4 regions of the Streptomyces sp. NPDC056987 genome follow, and region 2 is predicted to be linked to each of the others. Evidence: riboswitches for the same ligand, from Rfam matches in the RefSeq annotation. Region 2 holds a riboswitch; each other region holds the start of a gene.
What was found. Region 2 has a riboswitch for cyclic di-AMP ahead of ACFTZC_RS36430 (transglycosylase family protein). Riboswitches for the same ligand answer to the same signal wherever they lie in the genome.
Positions count from the first base shown of each region.

Region 1 (4,229 bases), on a different contig from region 2:
GGCCCAGGGGCTTTCGGCTTTCGGCGCCGTCTCCCGCCGTGGCGTCAGCCTTGGTCCAGGAGGCGGGCGCGCAGCCGTTCACGGGTCTCGGGCGCGAGCCGGAGGCCGTTGGAGAGATAGCGGTCGGTGGAGCCCCAGGTCGTGCCGATGGTCTCGAACGCGGCGTCGAGATAGGCGGCGCGGGCATCGAAGAGCGGGCTGAGCAGCTCCATCACCTCGCCGGACCTTCCGGCGGGTGACCGGTCGCTGCGGCGGAAGGCGTAGCGGCGGTGCGGGTCGTTCGACTTGACGTAGTCGGCCGTGATCGCGTCCGGTTCGACGCCGACCGCGAGCAGCGACACGGCGACGGAGAGCCCGGCGCGGTCCTTGCCCGCCGCGCAGTGCAGCAGCGCGGGGACGCTGTCCTCGGCCAGCGCGTGCAGCAGGCGGCTGTGCTCGGCGGTGCGCTCCGTGATGATCGCGCGGTACGAGGCGGTCATCCGGGCCGCCGCTCTGCCGTCCGCGAGGAGCGAGCGGAGCTGGTCGAGGTCGCCGTCCCGGACCATCCGCCAGAACTGGGCGCCTTCGGCCGGGTCGGAGAGCGGGATGTTCACATGGCGCACGCCCGCCAGTTCGACATCCGCGCCGTCGAGCTTGACATCGGCGGAATTGCGGAAGTCGAAGATCGTGTGCAGACCGAGAGCGGAGAGAAAGGCGGAGTCGTCGGCGGTGGCGTGGGCGAGATGACCGCTGCGGTAGAGCGCGCCGTACCGCACCCGGCGTCCGTCCACGGTCGGCAGGCCGCCGACATCACGGAAGTTGCGTACTCCGGACAGCTCGGGCTCGGTGGACGGGACCTGCGGCGACTGCTGCGTCACGCCTGCTCCTCCGTGTCTGCCGTCGGCGCTGCTCGCCGGCGGAGTCGGTCCCCGACCCTACGACATCGGCCGGTGTGCTCATCAGTGCGGCGGAGAGGGCGGGGAGCCCACGGATCAGGATGGGGCGAGTGGGGAGAAAACGCCCAAACGGTGCTCTGTCCGGATTGACTGATTCCGCATAACCTGCCCCGGTCGCGGGGGAGGTGGGCTCCGGCTGGTGAGCAGGATCATATCCGTGACGTTCCGTGGTGACGGTGCGAAAGGGAAGGGCCACCTCGAAAGGGAATTGGAGAGCGGTCTCCACGCAGGGTGACGGGCGATCTTCGGTGCGGAAGGAAGGGCGCGTCGCCGGGGGAAAAGGGTGGCTTGTTCCGGCCGTCCCACTCGCCTACGTTCACCCTCAATCCGAGCGGAACGCCGAATCCTGCCGCCGCCTCGGGGACACCATCCACCCATCACGCGTGGCAGGAGCGGGGGACCCAGGTAGTACGCCGTTCCGATGTTCCGACATCAGGGACGGCTCGGGGTGAAGTCGCGCACCACGCGCGGCCGGGCAGCTCCAGCCCGAACCCGACAGCTCACCTCGTAGGCGCCGGAGAGGAATTCGCCATGCCCGCGAAGGGTAAGCACCGCCGCCCCAGGACCAATCCGTTCTCCCGGGGCTTCATCGCCGCCGGCACGGGCGGCGCCGCCATCGCGCTGCCGCTCATCGGCGCCACCGGCGCGCACGCGGCACAGCAGGCCGCGCCGGCCGCCGTCCCGCAGGCCGCGCCCGCCACCGCGCCGCAGTCCGCGCCGGCCGCCGCGCCGCAGGGGGCGGCCGCCACGCAGGTGAGCCGGACCGCCGGGACCACCGTGCGTACGTACGCGGTGGTCGCGGGCGACTACCTCTCCAAGATCGCCGCGGAGCAGCAGGTCCGGGGCGGCTGGCAGCGGCTGTACGAGGACAACCGCCGCGCCGTCGGCGACGATCCCGGGCTGATCCACCCCGGCCTCAAGCTCACCATCAACGGCAAGGCCCCGGCCGTCCGCTCGGAGGCGCCCACCAGGGCCTCGAAGTCCTCCAGGGTGGCCAAGCCCGCCGAGTCGACCGCGTCGGCGGAGTCGGCCAAGCCGTCGAGGGACTCCTCGTCCGCCAAGCCCTCCACGGACCGGAGCGAGGCGCCCGCCGCCGACTCCGCGGCACAGAGCAGCGCGTCCGGCTTCACCCTGCCGGTCGACGGCATCGGGGTCGGCACCGCCTACCGCGCCGCCGGCGGAAGCTGGTCCAGCGGCTACCACACCGGTGTGGACTTCGTGGCCCCCTCCGGCACCACCGTGAAGGCGGTCGGCGCGGGCACCGTCGTCACCGCGGGCAACGGCGGCTCGTACGGCAACCAGGTCGTCATCCGGCACGAGAACGGCATGTACTCCCAGTACGCCCACCTCTCCTCCCTCTCCGTCTCGGCCGGCCAGAGCGTCTCCACCGGCCAGCAGCTCGGCCTCTCCGGCGCCACCGGCAACGTGACGGGACCGCACCTGCACTTCGAGATCCGGACGGGCCCGGACTACGGCTCGGACGTCGACCCGCTGGCGTTCCTCCGGCAGAACGGCGTCTCCATCTGATCCGTCCGGTCGCCCCCCGGACGCGTTTCCTCGGCCTCGCGGCCCGGCACCCATGCGGTGCCGGGCCGCGAGGCTTTCCGCTATTCCCGCTTGAGGGAAAATTGACCGATGGTGTTTCTCACTCTGAGTCAACCCCCGCCTACGGTCGCGTAGGTCACATCGCCGGGAGGAAAATGTCCCGCTGTGGCAGACGATTCGAGAACAAGAAGAGACAAGACATTCGGGTCGTACGCGGCGATCGGTGACAGCTTCACCGAGGGTGTGGGAGATCCAGGCCCCGACGGGCTGTTCGTCGGCTGGGCGGACCGGCTCGCGGTCCTGCTCGCCGATCGGCTTCCGGTCTCCGGTGCGACGGCCGACCCCGTCCACGGCGACTTCCGCTACGCCAACCTCGCGGTACGCGGCCGGCTCCTCGACCAGGTCGTCGAGGAGCAGATACCCCGGGCCAGGGAACTCGCCCCGGATCTGGTGACGTTCTGCGCGGGCGGCAACGACATCATCCGCCCCGGCACCGACCCCGACGACGTGGCGGAACGCTTCGAGCGGGCCGTCGCCGACCTCACCGGCTCCGTCGGCACGGTCATGCTGGCCACCGGCTTCGACACCCGGGGCGTGCCCGTGCTGCGCCATCTGCGCGGCAAGATCGCCACGTTCAACGAGCACACCCGGGCCATCGCCGACCGCTACGGCTGCCCCGTGCTCGACCTCTGGTCCCTCAGGACCATCCAGGACCGGCGGGCCTGGGACGGCGACCGGCTCCATCTGTCGGCCGAGGGACACACCCGGGTCGCGCTGCGCGCCGGGCAGGTGCTGGGCGTCGAGGTGCCCGCCGACCCGGACCAGCCGTGGCCGCCGCTGCCGCCGCGCGGCACCCTCGAAGTACGGCGCGACGACATCCACTGGGCACGTGAGTACCTGGTGCCCTGGATCGGACGCAGGCTGCGCGGCGAGTCGTCCGGCGACCATGTCGCGGCGAAACGCCCTGATCTTCTCCCTCTGGAACACTGACGCGGCGCGGGGGCGGGGCGTTCCCGTACGGCTTTCGCCAGGGCTTCCCGTACGGCTCACTCCGTCCCGCGGCTCACGCCCCCGCCGGGATCCGCTCCAGCACCCCGCCCGCGAAGACGTCGTACAGCGGCAGCGTCTCCAGGTGGACATAGCCGATATGGCAGTCGCACACCGCGAGGGGACAGGCCCGCGGCGCCAGTGCGCGGCGGTACGAGCCGTCGTAGAGGTTGCCCAGCTCGGCGGGGACGAAGTGGCAGCGCCGTACCGTGCCCCCGCCGTCCACCGAGATCACCGACTCGCCCGTCCGGCACGGCAGCCCCGCCGAGCGGTGCGGATGGCGGCTGTACGGGAACAGCGGGTCCAGCTCCGTCCACCGCGCGGCCTCCTCGTCCGTGTACGTGTGCCCCTCCGCCGCGTTGATCCACAGATAGACGTGCGGCGGCAGCTCGGCGCGGAGCCGGCGGGCGTGCTCCAGATGCGCGTCGAGGCCGACGACCCCGACGCTGAACCGGACGGAGCGCTCCGCCAGTTCGTGGGCCTTCGCCAGGAAGCGGTCGTACGGCGTCTGCCCCGGGTGGTACGTGCACCACAGGGCGAGCTTCGCCGGGTCGGCGTCGGCCAGCCACCGGGTGCGGAAGCTGAGATTCGTCTGGATGGCCACCCGGCGGACGTGCGGCAGCAGCGACAACTCCGTGAGCGCCCGCCGGTACCAGGAGCGCACCAGCCCCTCGCCCCAGGGAGTGAACAGCACGGAGAGCC
Region 1 is NZ_JBHURV010000018.1:18,226-22,454, reverse strand. It holds gene ACFTZC_RS21175 (tyrosine-protein phosphatase) at 45-857, opposite strand; cyclic di-AMP (ydaO/yuaA leader) riboswitch at 1,297-1,462, shown strand; gene ACFTZC_RS21170 (peptidoglycan DD-metalloendopeptidase family protein) at 1,467-2,462, shown strand; gene ACFTZC_RS21165 (SGNH/GDSL hydrolase family protein) at 2,646-3,470, shown strand; gene ACFTZC_RS21160 (STM4011 family radical SAM protein) at 3,544-4,229, opposite strand, start outside.
Region 1: linked by a shared signal. The riboswitch ahead of ACFTZC_RS21170 (peptidoglycan DD-metalloendopeptidase family protein) and the one ahead of ACFTZC_RS36430 (transglycosylase family protein) in region 2 are both predicted to bind cyclic di-AMP.

Region 2 (4,229 bases):
CCGGCCCAGTCGTCCTCGAAGAGCGGGTCCTCGATGGAGACGAGCGGGTAGGCGTCGACCAGCTCCTCGTAGTACTCGGTCATCTCGGCGGCCGAGCGCGACTTCCCCTCGAACTCGTAGCTGCCGTCCTTGTAGAACTCGGACGCGGCGACGTCGAGCGCGAGCGCGATGTCGCGGCCCGGGACGTAACCGGCCTCCTTGATCGCCTCAAGGATGAGGTCGAGCGCGGCGCGGTTGGACTCCAGGTTGGGCGCGAAGCCGCCCTCGTCGCCGAGACCGGTGGAGAGGCCCTTCTGCTTCAGGACCTTCTTGAGCGTGTGGTAGACCTCGGCGCCCCAGCGCAGCGCCTCGGAGAAGGACTCCGCGCCGATCGGGGCGATCATGAATTCCTGGATGTCGACATTCGAATCGGCGTGCGAGCCACCGTTCAGGATGTTCATCATCGGAACGGGCAGCAGGTGCGCGTTCGGGCCGCCCAGGTAGCGGAAGAGCGGGAGGTCGGACGCCTCGGAGGCGGCGTGCGCGACGGCGAGCGAGACACCGAGGATGGCGTTGGCGCCCAGCGAGCCCTTGTTCTCGGTGGCGTCCAGGTCGATCATCGCCTGGTCGATGAGGCGCTGCTCGGTGGCGTCGTACCCGACCAGCTCCGGGCCGAGCTGCTCGATGACGGCGAGGACGGCCTTCTCGACACCCTTGCCCAGGTAGCGGCTGGCGTCTCCGTCGCGGAGTTCGACGGCCTCGAACGCACCGGTGGAGGCACCGGAGGGGACGGCAGCACGACCGGTGCTGCCGTCGTCGAGGCCGACCTCGACCTCGACCGTGGGGTTGCCTCGGGAGTCGAGGATTTCCCGGGCTACGACGACGTCGATGGACGGCACGAGCATCTCCTTCTGGGATGTGACGCGTGGGTGCAGGGTCTCTTGGCCTTGCGACATGAGCCTAACCGGCTCCGGGTCATCGGCCAGCCGGTGCCCGCCCCCTAAGACACTCCCGCTCGCACGGACCGCCGCTACCCGCCGGTAGCGGGACCGGATGGCGGGCAGCGGCGGGAACGGGGCCCGGCCCGGCGCGTACGGGGGTGACGCGCCGGGCCGGGGAGAGGGGGTCAGCGCAGGTGGAGCTGCTGACCCGGGTAGATGACGTCCGCGTCACGGACGATGTCCTTGTTCAGGTCGAAGACCTTCTTCCAGCCGCCCTTGACCTTCTGGGCAGTGGCGATCTTGGAGAGGGTGTCGCCGGACTTGACCTTGTACTCGCCGTCCCCCTTCTTGATCGTGAACGGACGGCTCTGGCCGCGCGAGGCCGGCTGCGCCTCGTCACGGGTCGACTGCTGCGGCTGCGCCTGCCGGGTGGGGGCGGACTTCTGCGTACCGGAGTTGCTGGAACCGCTGTTGTCCGAGCTGGAGGAACCGGAGCTGGAGCTGCCGGAGCTGGAACCGGAGCCCGAGCCGCCGCTGTACGCGGCGCCCGAGAGGCCCACGCCACAGCTCGGCCAGGCGCCCTTGCCCTGGCCCGCGAGGACCTTCTCGGCGACGGCTATCTGCTGGGACTTGGAGGCCTGGTCGGCGCGGGGGGCGTAGGCGGTACCGCCGTACGCGGCCCAGGTGGAAGGGGTGAACTGCAGGCCGCCGTAGAAGCCGTTGCCCGTGTTGATCGACCAGTTGCCCCCGGACTCGCACTGGGCGACCCGGTCCCACTCGGAGGCGGTGGCGGCGGAGGCGGCGGTGGCACCGATCAGCGGAGCCGCGACGGCCGCGCCGGTGATCCCGGCGAGGGTGGCGTAGCGGACGGCCATGGACGGGCGGCGGTGCTTGGCCTTGCTGGAACGCAGCAGCATGAACACATCTCCTCACCGACGCCTACGAGGTGAGCTGTCGGGTTCGGGCCAATGAGTTGCCCGGCCGCGTGTTCGCACACGCGGCTTCACCCCTAGCCGGTCACCGCCCGTCTCTCGACGGCCGGGCCCGGCGCAAACCTATGGGTCCCCCGCTCCTGCCTTCGGCGCTCGAAGCGACGATTACTCCCCCCGACCGACGGCAGGATTCGGCGTGACGGTCGACGAGGCCCGCGGTGCGAGCGGTTCAGACCGTAATCACAGCCCTGCCGGTTGTTCAAAGGAGCACATCCAGGAAAAAACGCCCTTACCTCCTCCGAGGGACAATACGTTTCCGCAGGTGGGAACCGGATTCGATCAACGGGCGAGGCGAAGAGCCCGAGTTGCGGCAAAGAGACCCTTGTCTCACTTGCGCAGAAGTGGACATACGGTCGCTAACTGCCCGCGTTCCGGGCGGAGATCGGAGGCTCTGGCCAGTACGGACGCAGCCGAGGAGGCGTCAACGGGGCGCCGTTCAACGGCACTCGCCCGCACCGGTTCCGGACTCCCCCGCTCCGGCGGTGGAGCGGGGCGCTCCGATTCGGGGAACTTCTGGCTCCGGTCGCGGAGTCACCCCTTCCGGTCGCGGAGTCATCCGTTCCGGTCGCGGGCCCGGCGCCGGAGTCACCCGTTCCGCCATGGGCCCGGGGGCCGGGCTCGCTCACGCCGGTCGCCCACTCCGACCCAGGAGTCACTGACTACAGCCCTGGAGCCTCTCGCTCCGTTCGTCCCCTCCGGCTCTGGCGTCACTCGCCCCCGGCCCTACGGCGGGGCGCTGCAACGGGGCGCTACGGCCCGGCGCGGGTCACAGCGGGGCCAACGCCTCCGGGGCCGGGAGCCGTGCGTACGGCGGCCGGGAAGCCGCGCGTACGGGCCCGGTGGGCGGCGGCTCAGGGGCGGCTCGACGACGGCTCGGGGACGGCTTCGGGACGCTTCGGGACGGCTCCGGGAACGCGGAAGCCGCGCCCCCGTCGTGGAGGCGCGGCTTCCCAGGACTTGCTGCCGGGCTGCCGGCTGCTCAGACCCAGCCGCCGACGACCTTCTGCCCGCCGGTCGCCAGGGAGAGGTGGCCGCCGACCGTGGTGACGACCTTCTCGACCTCGCGCTCCACACCGTCCGTGAGCCCGGCCCCGTCACGGGCTCCGCCCGCCCCGCGGGAGGCGCGGCTGCCCGAGGCGCGCTCCTCGTCCGCGGTGCCCGGCGAGGCGCTCTCGTCGGCCGCCTGGCCGCGGTGCTTGCCCTTGGACGCCTCGTCCTTGCCCTCGGCGTCGTCCGTACCGGCCGCGGAGCCGGTGGCACCCGGGCTCGGGCTGGTGCTGGGTTCCGGGGAGGTCTTGCCGTCCGCGCCCGCCTCCGCGCCCGGGTCCGTCACGGCGTCACCGGACGGATAGGCGTCCCCGGAGGGGCTGCCCGACGGGGTACCGGACGGGTCGGTGCTGTTGCCGCCACCCGTCACCCCCTCCACGATGCCGCCGACCGCACCGCCGACCGCCTCCGTCAGCCCGGAGACGGCGGCGCAGCTGGACCACGCCTTCGCCCCCTGGGCCTCGAAGACCTTCTCGGCCACGGCTATCTGCTGCGAGCGGCTGGCCAGGTCGGGGCGCTCGGCGTAGTCGCCGCCCCCGAACTCGTCCCAGGTCTCCTGGGACATCTGGAGCCCGCCGTAGTACCCGTTACCGAGGTTCGCGCTCCACGTGCCGCCGCTCTCGCACCCCGCCACGCGGTCCCAGGTCGAGGAGTCCGCCGCGCTGGCGGCGCCGGCTCCGAGCAACGGGATCGCGATCGCGGATCCGGCCACCCCGGCGGCGACGAGAAGAGCTGGGGCCTGACGAGGTCGACGGTGTCGGCCGTTCCCGGACATGCGGTTGCCTTCCGTGTGACAGTCAATTCAACTCCGGCATGGTGTTACCGGGTCGACGTGAACGTAGCGGTACTCGAATGCTTGTCACAAGTCGATGCAGCAGAGATCACGTGAAAGTCACAGTATTGACGATGCGTCAGTAAAATTATCGGCCGGACAATGGCGTGAACTGCACCGGAAGCGTGCGCAATCCCCGCATGATGAGCCCGCCACGCCACCGCAAATCGGAAGGTTCTTCCGAAAGCCGCACATCCGGAAGCCGTTTCAGAAGCGTGGCGATCGCGGTCTGCCCTTCCACGCGGGCGAGCGGCGCGCCGAGGCAGTAGTGGATGCCGTGCCCGTACCCGAGGTGCTGATTGTCACGGCGCCCGAGGTCGAGCGCGTCGGGGTCGCGGAAGCGCTCGGGGTCGCGGTCGGCCGCGGCCAGCACGACGAGAACGGGGTCACCTGCCGCGATCCGCTGCCCACCCAGAGTCAGCGGCTCGGTGGCGTACC
Region 2 is NZ_JBHURV010000048.1:17,505-21,733, forward strand. It holds gene eno (phosphopyruvate hydratase) at 1-884, opposite strand, end outside; gene ACFTZC_RS36430 (transglycosylase family protein) at 1,106-1,834, opposite strand; cyclic di-AMP (ydaO/yuaA leader) riboswitch at 1,842-2,014, opposite strand; gene ACFTZC_RS36435 (transglycosylase family protein) at 2,892-3,734, opposite strand; gene ACFTZC_RS36440 (cytochrome P450) at 3,880-4,229, opposite strand, start outside.

Region 3 (4,229 bases), on a different contig from region 2:
CAGGACCAGTGCCGGCCCGGCACCCGACTCGACGATCGTACGCAGCTCCTCCATCAGCGTGTTGAAGCGCTTGACGGCATTGGCGGAGCGCGCCGCCATGCCGTACGCCTCGTCCACGCGCCGCAGCGCCTGCGGGAAGGTGATCTTCTCCCGCAGCGCGAGAGCGTCGATCATGGCCTCCGCCCGCTCCCCGATGCCGCGCTTGGGCACATTAAGGATCCGGCGCAGCGGTACGTTGTCCTCCGGATTGGCGAGGACCCGCAGGTAGGCCAGGACGTCACGGACCTCCTTGCGCTCGTAGAAGCGCACTCCGCCGACGACCTTGTACGGCAGGCCGACCCGGATGAAGATCTCCTCGAAGACGCGGGACTGCGCGTTCGTCCGGTAGAAGACGGCGACGTCACCCGCCTTGGCCTCGCCCGCGTCCGTCAGCCGGTCGATCTCGTCGGCGACGAACTGCGCCTCGTCGTGCTCCGTGTCCGCGACGTAACCGGTGATCTGGGCGCCGGCGCCGGCCTTGGTCCAGAGGTTCTTCGGGCGGCGGCTCTCGTTGCGCTCGATGACCGCGTTGGCGGCGCTGAGGATCGTCTGCGTGGAGCGGTAGTTCTGCTCCAGCAGGATCGTCGTCGCGTCCGGGTAGTCCTCCTCGAACTGGAGGATGTTGCGGATGGTGGCGCCGCGGAAGGCGTAGATCGACTGGTCGGCGTCGCCGACGACGCAGAGCTCCGCGGGGTCCTCGCCCTCGCCGGAGGGGCCCACCAGCTCGCGTACGAGGGTGTACTGCGCGTGGTTCGTGTCCTGGTACTCGTCCACCAGGACGTGCCGGAAGCGGCGCCGGTAGTGCTCGGCGACGTCGGGGAACGCCTGGAGCAGGTGGACGGTGGTCATGATGATGTCGTCGAAGTCCAGGGCGTTGGCCTCGCGCAGCCGTGCCTGGTACATCCGGTACGCCTCGGCGAGCGTCTTCTCGAAGCCGTCGACGGCCTGTCCCGCGAAGGTCTCCTCGTCGATCAGCTCGTTCTTGAGGTTGGAGATCTTGGCGCTGAAGGACTTCGGCGGATAGCGCTTGGGGTCGAGGTCCAGATCGCGGCAGACCAGGGCCATGAGCCGCTTCGAGTCGGCGGCGTCGTAGATCGAGAACGACGAGGTGAACCCGAGCCGCTTCGACTCGCGCCGCAGGATCCGCACGCAGGCGCTGTGGAAGGTCAGCACCCACATCGCCTGGGCGCGCGGGCCGACGAGCTGCCCGACGCGCTCCTTCATCTCGCCCGCGGCCTTGTTGGTGAAGGTGATCGCCAGTATCTCGCCGGGGTGGACGCTGCGGGTGCCGAGGAGATGGGCGATCCGGTGGGTCAGAACCCGGGTCTTGCCGGATCCGGCCCCGGCGACGATGAGCAGCGGCGACCCCGTGTGCACGACGGCCGCGCTCTGCTCCTCGTTCAGCCCTTCGAGGAGCGAGGCAGGGTCGATGACCGTACGGGCCGACCCGTTGCGGTGGTACGGATCCCGGGCCGGAGGCACGTCGTACGCCCCCTGGAACAGGTCGTCGGGCACCTGCTCCGGGGCGTGTTCGTCCAGGTCCTCGGGCGGCGGGGGGTGCTCGTCGCCGGAGGGCTGGAGGTCGGCCAGGAAACTGTCGTCAAAGAGGCTGCTCATCGCTTAACGAGTCTAGGCCGCCGCACCGACAGTCGGAGCCCGCCCGGCGAAGCCGGTCCGGCGGATCCACCCCGGAAGGCGGACGGTTCCGGATTACACACGGAGCGTAACGCTATACCCCCTATTACGGCTCCCTGCACTCCGCACGAGCAAATGGTCACAGAAATGTATCGGGCATATCGGCCATCCACCTTCACATCAGCGCCACATCTTGGCTAGCGTGCTCGATCAGGCAGCCCGTACCTCTGAAGGCGATCCGCGCCGAGCGGGCGGCCCACGCCGAATCCGGGCTTTCCAGCGGGAAGTTCGGAACCGGGGACCCACTCTGCAAGACCGGGGTGAATCGGGCCGTACGTTCGCCGTACGTACAACGCCCGTAGGGCAGCCTTCCGTTCCGCCCGAACCCGACAGCTAACCCGGTAGGCGGTCCACGGAAGGAGATGCCGAACTTGGCGTCGCATCGCAAGGCGCGCAGCCGTAGCGGGGTACGCACCAACACCCCTGCCGTCGGGATCACGACGGCCGCCCTCGCCTCGGTCACGCTGCTGTCGACGCAGAGCGCGGACGCCGCGCCCACGGAATCGAAGTCCTCGCCGTCGGTCGAAGAGGTGGAGAAAAAGGTCAGCGACCTGTACCGCCAGGCCGGTGGTGACGCGCAGAGGTCCGCCAGGACGAAGGAGGCGACGGCCAAGCAGAAGCGCACGGTCGACCGGGTCATCGACGGTGTGGCCAAGAGCGCGGACAAGCTGAACGAGGCCCGCCGTACGCTCGGTTCCTACACGTCCGCGCAGTCCGGGGGCGGCGCGGGCACCCCTGCGGGCGCCCCTGTCGCCCCGGCCGCTTCCGTCACCCCGGCAGCCCCGGCCCCACCTGTCGCCCCTGTCGCCCCTGTCACTCCTGTTGTACCGGCGATGCCTGCCACCGCTCCCGCCATGCCCGCAACGGCTCCCGCCATGCCTGCCACGGCCCCCGCCGCCGTACTGTTCGCGGACAGCCCGCAGACGTACGTCGAGCAGACGGGGATGACGGAGCGGCTGACCGACCGTCAGCAGAGCCCCGTCGCCGACCACTGGAGCTCCCGGGCGGACACCCGCGCCCCGGAGTCGCCGGACGAGTCCCAGGAGTCCCTGCGGACCAGCAAGGAGCAGATCCAGAAGAAGCTGGCCGAGGCCCGCGCGCTGCTGGCGCGGCTCACCGCGGAGGAGCAGGCACGGCTGGCCGCGCTGGAGCGCAAGAAGGAAGAAGCGGCCCGCCGCACGGCGGAGGCGCAGGCCAAGGCGGAGGCCCGCGACAAGGCGGAGGCCGACGCCGAGGCGGAGCGCCGGCGCGAGGCGGAGCTGATCCTGCCCCGGTCGCAGCCCCAGGCTCCGTCGGCCGACCCCGGCACGGGCACGGGATCAGGCACGGGAACGGGCACCGACGCGGCAACGGTCGCAGGTGCGAACGCGGGAACGGCTGGCGGCACCGGACTGGAGGCCGTGACCGGCGGTGACCCCGCCGGCATCTACGCGGCCAAGGCGGCGAAGGTGCTCGCCTTCGCACGCACCCAGATCGGCAAGCCGTACGTGTGGGGCGCCTCGGGGCCGAGTTCGTACGACTCCTCGGGCCTGACCCAGGCGGCGTGGCGGGCGGCCGGTGTCGAGCTGCCGCGCAGCACGAGCGACCAGGTGGACACGGGCACGCGCGTCACCACCGATGATCTGCTCCCCGGCGACCTGGTCTTCTTCTACGACGACATCAGCCACGCCGGCATCTACATCGGCGACGGCATGATGATCCACGCGCCCAAGCCGGGTGCGAACGTGCGTGAGGAATCGATCTACTACCTGCCGATCTACGGCAGCGTCCGCCCGGCCTGACCCGGTCGCGGCGCCCCGCGGACTCCGTCTCGGCGCCCCGCGGACCCGGCGGACCCGACCTCACCGGGGTCGGGTCCGTCGGGGGCCGGGGTCAGGTCCAGAGCGTGGCGATGAGGATGTTGGCCACAGTCAGCCCGCCCACCGCGCCGAACAGCGGCTTCTCGGCCGCCTCGTCGTCCCGCTTCACGTAGACGATGCCCAGGATCACGACCAGGACGGCCAGCTTGACGCCGATCTTGATGTTGTTGAGGGGCTGGTCGTCGGCCTGGTTGAGGCCCACCAGCACCATTCCCGTGATCAGCATGGTGAGAGCGCCGTGCAGCATCGCCGGGGTGAAGCGCGCCGTACCGGCGCTCATCGCCTTCATCTGGGTCAGGAAACCGCCGAGCAGGGCGGCTATGCCGATGATGTGCAGGGCGACGAAGACATTGATCAGTACGTCCATGCCGGGAGCGTAGCCCGGCCCATATCACCCGCCTTCGGTGAGGTGGGGCTTACTTCCGCTATCAGTCGGGTCCGTCCGGAAAAGCGCGCTCCGCCGGGCCATCATGATCGTGAAACGCTCCGGAACCTTCACCTCCCGCCAATACCCGCCATGTCGAGGCCGGGCTGTGACCGTGCGCCCTAACGTCCTGCGTACGGCCCTCACGGGGCCGTACCGGGCGGCCGTACCGCACGGAGTCAACGGAACCGAAGGAAACGGACCCCGCCCCC
Region 3 is NZ_JBHURV010000008.1:157,824-162,052, reverse strand. It holds gene ACFTZC_RS12365 (ATP-dependent DNA helicase) at 1-1,656, opposite strand, end outside; cyclic di-AMP (ydaO/yuaA leader) riboswitch at 1,924-2,098, shown strand; gene ACFTZC_RS12360 (NlpC/P60 family protein) at 2,106-3,515, shown strand; gene ACFTZC_RS12355 (hypothetical protein) at 3,607-3,960, opposite strand.
Region 3: linked by a shared signal. The riboswitch ahead of ACFTZC_RS12360 (NlpC/P60 family protein) and the one ahead of ACFTZC_RS36430 (transglycosylase family protein) in region 2 are both predicted to bind cyclic di-AMP.

Region 4 (4,229 bases), on a different contig from region 2:
TCGCGCTGAGCGCCGTCGACCGCGTCCTGGACATCACCGCGGACGAGGTCAGGGCCGTCGCCGCGGCGCGGCTGCGCCCCGACAACCGGGCGGTGCTGGTGTACGAACCGGTCACTCCCGACGACGTGGCGGCCACCGCCGACGCCGCCGACACCGCCGACGCCGCCGAGACCGACAAGCACGAGGGGACGGACCAGTGACCGACGCTGCCGTGACCATGGAGTTCCACCCGCGGCCGACCGCGGGCGAGGCCAAGCCCTGGGCCTTCCCCGCCCCCGGGCGCGCCACGCTCGACAACGGGCTGACGGTGCTGCGCTGCGACCGGCCCGGCCAGCAGGTGGTGGCCGTCGAGATCAATCTCGACGCCCCGCTGGACGCCGAGCCCGAAGGACTCGACGGCATCGCCACGATCATGGCGCGGGCGCTCTCCGAGGGCACCGACAAGCACAGCGCCGAGGAGTTCGCCGCCGAGCTGGAGCGCTGCGGCGCCACCCTCGACGCGCACGCGGACCACCCGGGCCTGCGGGTCTCCCTGGAGGTCCCCGTCTCCCGGCTGCTCAAGGCGCTCGGCCTGCTCGCCGAGGCGCTGCGCGCCCCCGCCTTCGCCGACAGCGAGGTCGAACGGCTCGTACGGAACCGGCTCGACGAGATCCCGCACGAGACCGCCAACCCGGGCCGGCGCGCCGCCAAGCAGCTCTCCAAGGAGCTGTTCCCGGCCGCGCTGCGCATGTCCCGGCCGCGCCAGGGCACCGAGGAGACCGTGGCGCGCATCGACGCCGCGGGCGTCCGCGCCTTCTACGAGGCGCACGTACGCCCCGCCACGGCCACCGCGGTCGTCGTCGGCGACCTCGCGGGCGTCGACCTGGACGGGATCCTCGCGGACACCCTCGGCGCCTGGACGGGCGACACGGCGGCGCCCCGGCCCGTACCGGCGATCACCGCCGACGACACCGGCCGCGTGGTCATCGTGGACCGCCCCGGCGCCGTCCAGACGCAGCTCCTGATCGGCCGGATCGGCGCCGACCGGCACGACCGTGTCTGGCCCGCGCAGGTGCTCGGCACGTACTGCCTGGGCGGCACGCTCACCTCCCGGCTCGACCGCGTCCTGCGCGAGGAGAAGGGCTACACCTACGGCGTACGCGCCTTCGGCCAGGTGCTGCGCTCCTCTGCGCCCTCCTCCCCGGACGGGGCGACGGGCGCCGCGATGCTCGCCATCAGCGGCTCCGTGGACACCGCGTCCACGGGACCGGCGCTCGACGACCTCTGGAAGGTGCTGCGCACCCTCGCCGCCGAGGGGCTCACGGACGCCGAACGCGATGTGGCCGTGCAGAATTTGGTGGGCGTCGCGCCGCTGAAGTACGAGACGGCCGCCTCCGTCGCCGGCACGCTCGCCGACCAGGTGGAGCAGCATCTTCCGGACGACTTCCAGGCACAGCTCTACGCCCGGCTGGCCGAGACGGGCACGGTCGAGGCGACGGCCGCCGTCGTCAACGCCTTCCCGGTGGACCGGCTCGTCACCGTTCTGGTCGGCGACGCGGCGCAGATCAAGGAGCCGGTCGAGGCTCTGGGAATCGGTGAAGTGACGGTTGTCACAGGCTGATTCCTCTTTCGAGGGAACCCCGGCGACCGCGGTCGCCGGGGTTCTGCTTTATGTCCGCTTTGATGGAGAGGGTGCCTGTCTGCCCTGTGGTGTGCGCTACAAAAAACCTTGTCCGTTTGGTTATTGAAAGACGAGCCGCTTAGCGTCGGTCCGGCTGTTCGCCGTTGCGCCACATCCGTGGCACCGGGCAGCCATCGCCGAGTCCCCGTCAGATGCTGTGCCCCAGCCGGTGCAGCGGGGGGAGCCGGGGACCCACGTCCCTGGGGTGAATCGGACGGCCTTCGCGGGCACACCGCGCGCGGAGGGGTCCGTAGGAGACCTTCCTGCTCCGAACCCGTCAGCTAACCCGGTAGGCGAGAGGGAAGGAAAGGACCAGCCACTCCATGGCGTTCACCCGTGCCACCGGGAAGCACCGCGCCCCGCACCGCATCACCTGCAAGGGCGCGAGCGCCGCCGGGTTCGCGACGCTGACCGCGACCGGCGTCATCGGCACCCTCGCCTCCCCGGCCCTCGCCGCAGGCACCGGCCCCGAGGCCGTCTCGGACACCGGCCTGACCCAGGTCATCGCCATCGGCGACGCCGTCGCCGGCGCGGTCGACGACCAGGCCGAGGCCCAGCGCCACGCCGCCGAGAAGGCCGAGCGGCTGAAGGCCGAGGCCAGGGCGCGCGCCGCCGCCAAGGCCGAGGCGGAGCGCAAGGCGGAGGCCCGTGCGAAGGAGCTGCGCGAGGAGCGGGAGCGCGCGGCACGGGCCGAGGAGCGCAAGCGGCTGAACACCTTCCAGCTCCCCGTCACCGGCTCCTACGTCACCACCGGCTACCACACCGGCGGTTCTCTCTGGTCCTCCGGCAGCCACTCGGGCGTCGACTTCCGCGCCGCGTCCGGCACCGCGGTCGTGGCGGTCGGCACGGGCACCGTCGTCGAGGCCGGCTGGGGCGGCTCGTACGGCAACAACATCGTCCTCAGGATGGCGGACGGCACCTACACCCAGTACGGCCACCTCTCCTCGATCGGCGTCTCCGTCGGCCAGAGCGTCGCCGCGGGCGAGCGGATCGGGCTCTCGGGCGCCACCGGCAACGTCACGGGGCCGCACCTCCACTTCGAGGCCAGGACGAGCGCCGACTACGGCTCCGACATGGACCCGGTCGCGTACCTGCGCGCGCACGGCGTCGGGGTCTGACCGCCTTCCGCCCCCTCCGCGTACCTCTCCGGGCCCGTCCGCCCACGTCTCTCCGTCGCTCCCGGTCCCTCCCGCGTGCGGGTCTCCGCCTCCGCGCTGGCCAAAAGATATCCATGGATTCCGGGCACCCATCGGAAATTCGCGTTGATTGCAATAGAGTCACGGAACAGGCGTCAATCGGCAGCGTTTCGCGCGGATTAAGGCGGAGGTTCGGACATGCGCATTCCGGCGCACTCGGTATGCACGGCCATTCGCGACGACATCGTCTCCGGACTGTTCGAGCGGGGCAGCCGGCTCACCGAGGAGCAGCTCGCGCGGCGCTACGGCGTCTCCCGCGTCCCGGTACGCGAGGCGCTGCGCACGCTGGAGTCGGAAGGCTTCGTGACCACGCGCCGCCATGTCGGCGCGTGTGTGGCCGAGCCTACGGAACAGGAGGCCGCGGACCTGCTGGAGGTCCGGCTGCTGCTGGAGCCGCTGGGCGCGGCGCGCGCCGCCCAGCGCCGCACGGAGGCCCACCTCAAGGTCCTCCGCGGCCTGGTCAGACTGGGCCAGGAGCGGGCCCGCAGGGGCCAGGGCGAGGATCTGCGCGCGCTGGGCGCCTGGTTCCACGAGACGCTCGCCCAGGCCTCCGGCAGCCCCGCGCTCACCTCGCTGCTCACCCAGCTGCGCCACAAGATCGCCTGGATGTACGTGGTCGAGCAGCCCAGCCACCCGGTGGAGTCCTGGGCGGAGCACGGCGCGATCGTGGACGCGGTGGCGCGCGGCGACGGCGAACGCGCGCGGGCGCTCACCACCCTGCACACGGAGCGCACGGTGGTGGTGTACCGGCTGCGCCGCTCCGACCGGGGGCGCGACCAGGGCCGTGACCGGGAAAAGGTGAGGGCTTCGCAACATGCCGTAAACATCGCAAGCGTACGGCATTAACAATCGCGCCGTATACAAAGAGAAAGAAATAGGTGCGGCCTATTCTTCGCTGCCCGCGCGCAGCCGCCTTCATGAAAAGCCGCCGCACCAAAAGACGCCGCACGGAAGACGGACGGAAAGACGGAGCCGTGGTCCGCGCCGAATTCGGCGGACCACGGCTCCGTCGTGGAAATACGCTCCGGGATCAGACCGTCTCGGGAAGCTCGTCGAGCCCCTCGGCGACCAGCTTCGCCAGCCGGTCCAGGGCGGCGTCCGCGCCCTCGGCGTCGGAGGAGAGCACGATCTCCTCGCCGCCCTGCGCGCCCAGTCCGAGCACCGCGAGCATCGACGCGGCGTTGACGGGGCTGCCGTCGGCCTTCGCGATGGTCACGGGGACGCCGGCGGCCGTGGCGGCGCGGACGAAGATGGAGGCGGGACGGGCGTGCAGCCCCTCGGCCCAGCCGACATTGACGCGGCGCTCAGCCATGGTGTTGCCCTTCAAGTCGCAAAAAGTCTCAAAACAGATGTCTGGACCAAGAGTCTCATGG
Region 4 is NZ_JBHURV010000024.1:50,586-54,814, reverse strand. It holds gene ACFTZC_RS25630 (M16 family metallopeptidase) at 1-200, shown strand, start outside; gene ACFTZC_RS25625 (M16 family metallopeptidase) at 218-1,600, shown strand; cyclic di-AMP (ydaO/yuaA leader) riboswitch at 1,809-1,971, shown strand; gene ACFTZC_RS25620 (M23 family metallopeptidase) at 1,984-2,778, shown strand; gene ACFTZC_RS25615 (GntR family transcriptional regulator) at 2,995-3,702, shown strand; gene ACFTZC_RS25610 (HPr family phosphocarrier protein) at 3,887-4,168, opposite strand.
Region 4: linked by a shared signal. The riboswitch ahead of ACFTZC_RS25620 (M23 family metallopeptidase) and the one ahead of ACFTZC_RS36430 (transglycosylase family protein) in region 2 are both predicted to bind cyclic di-AMP.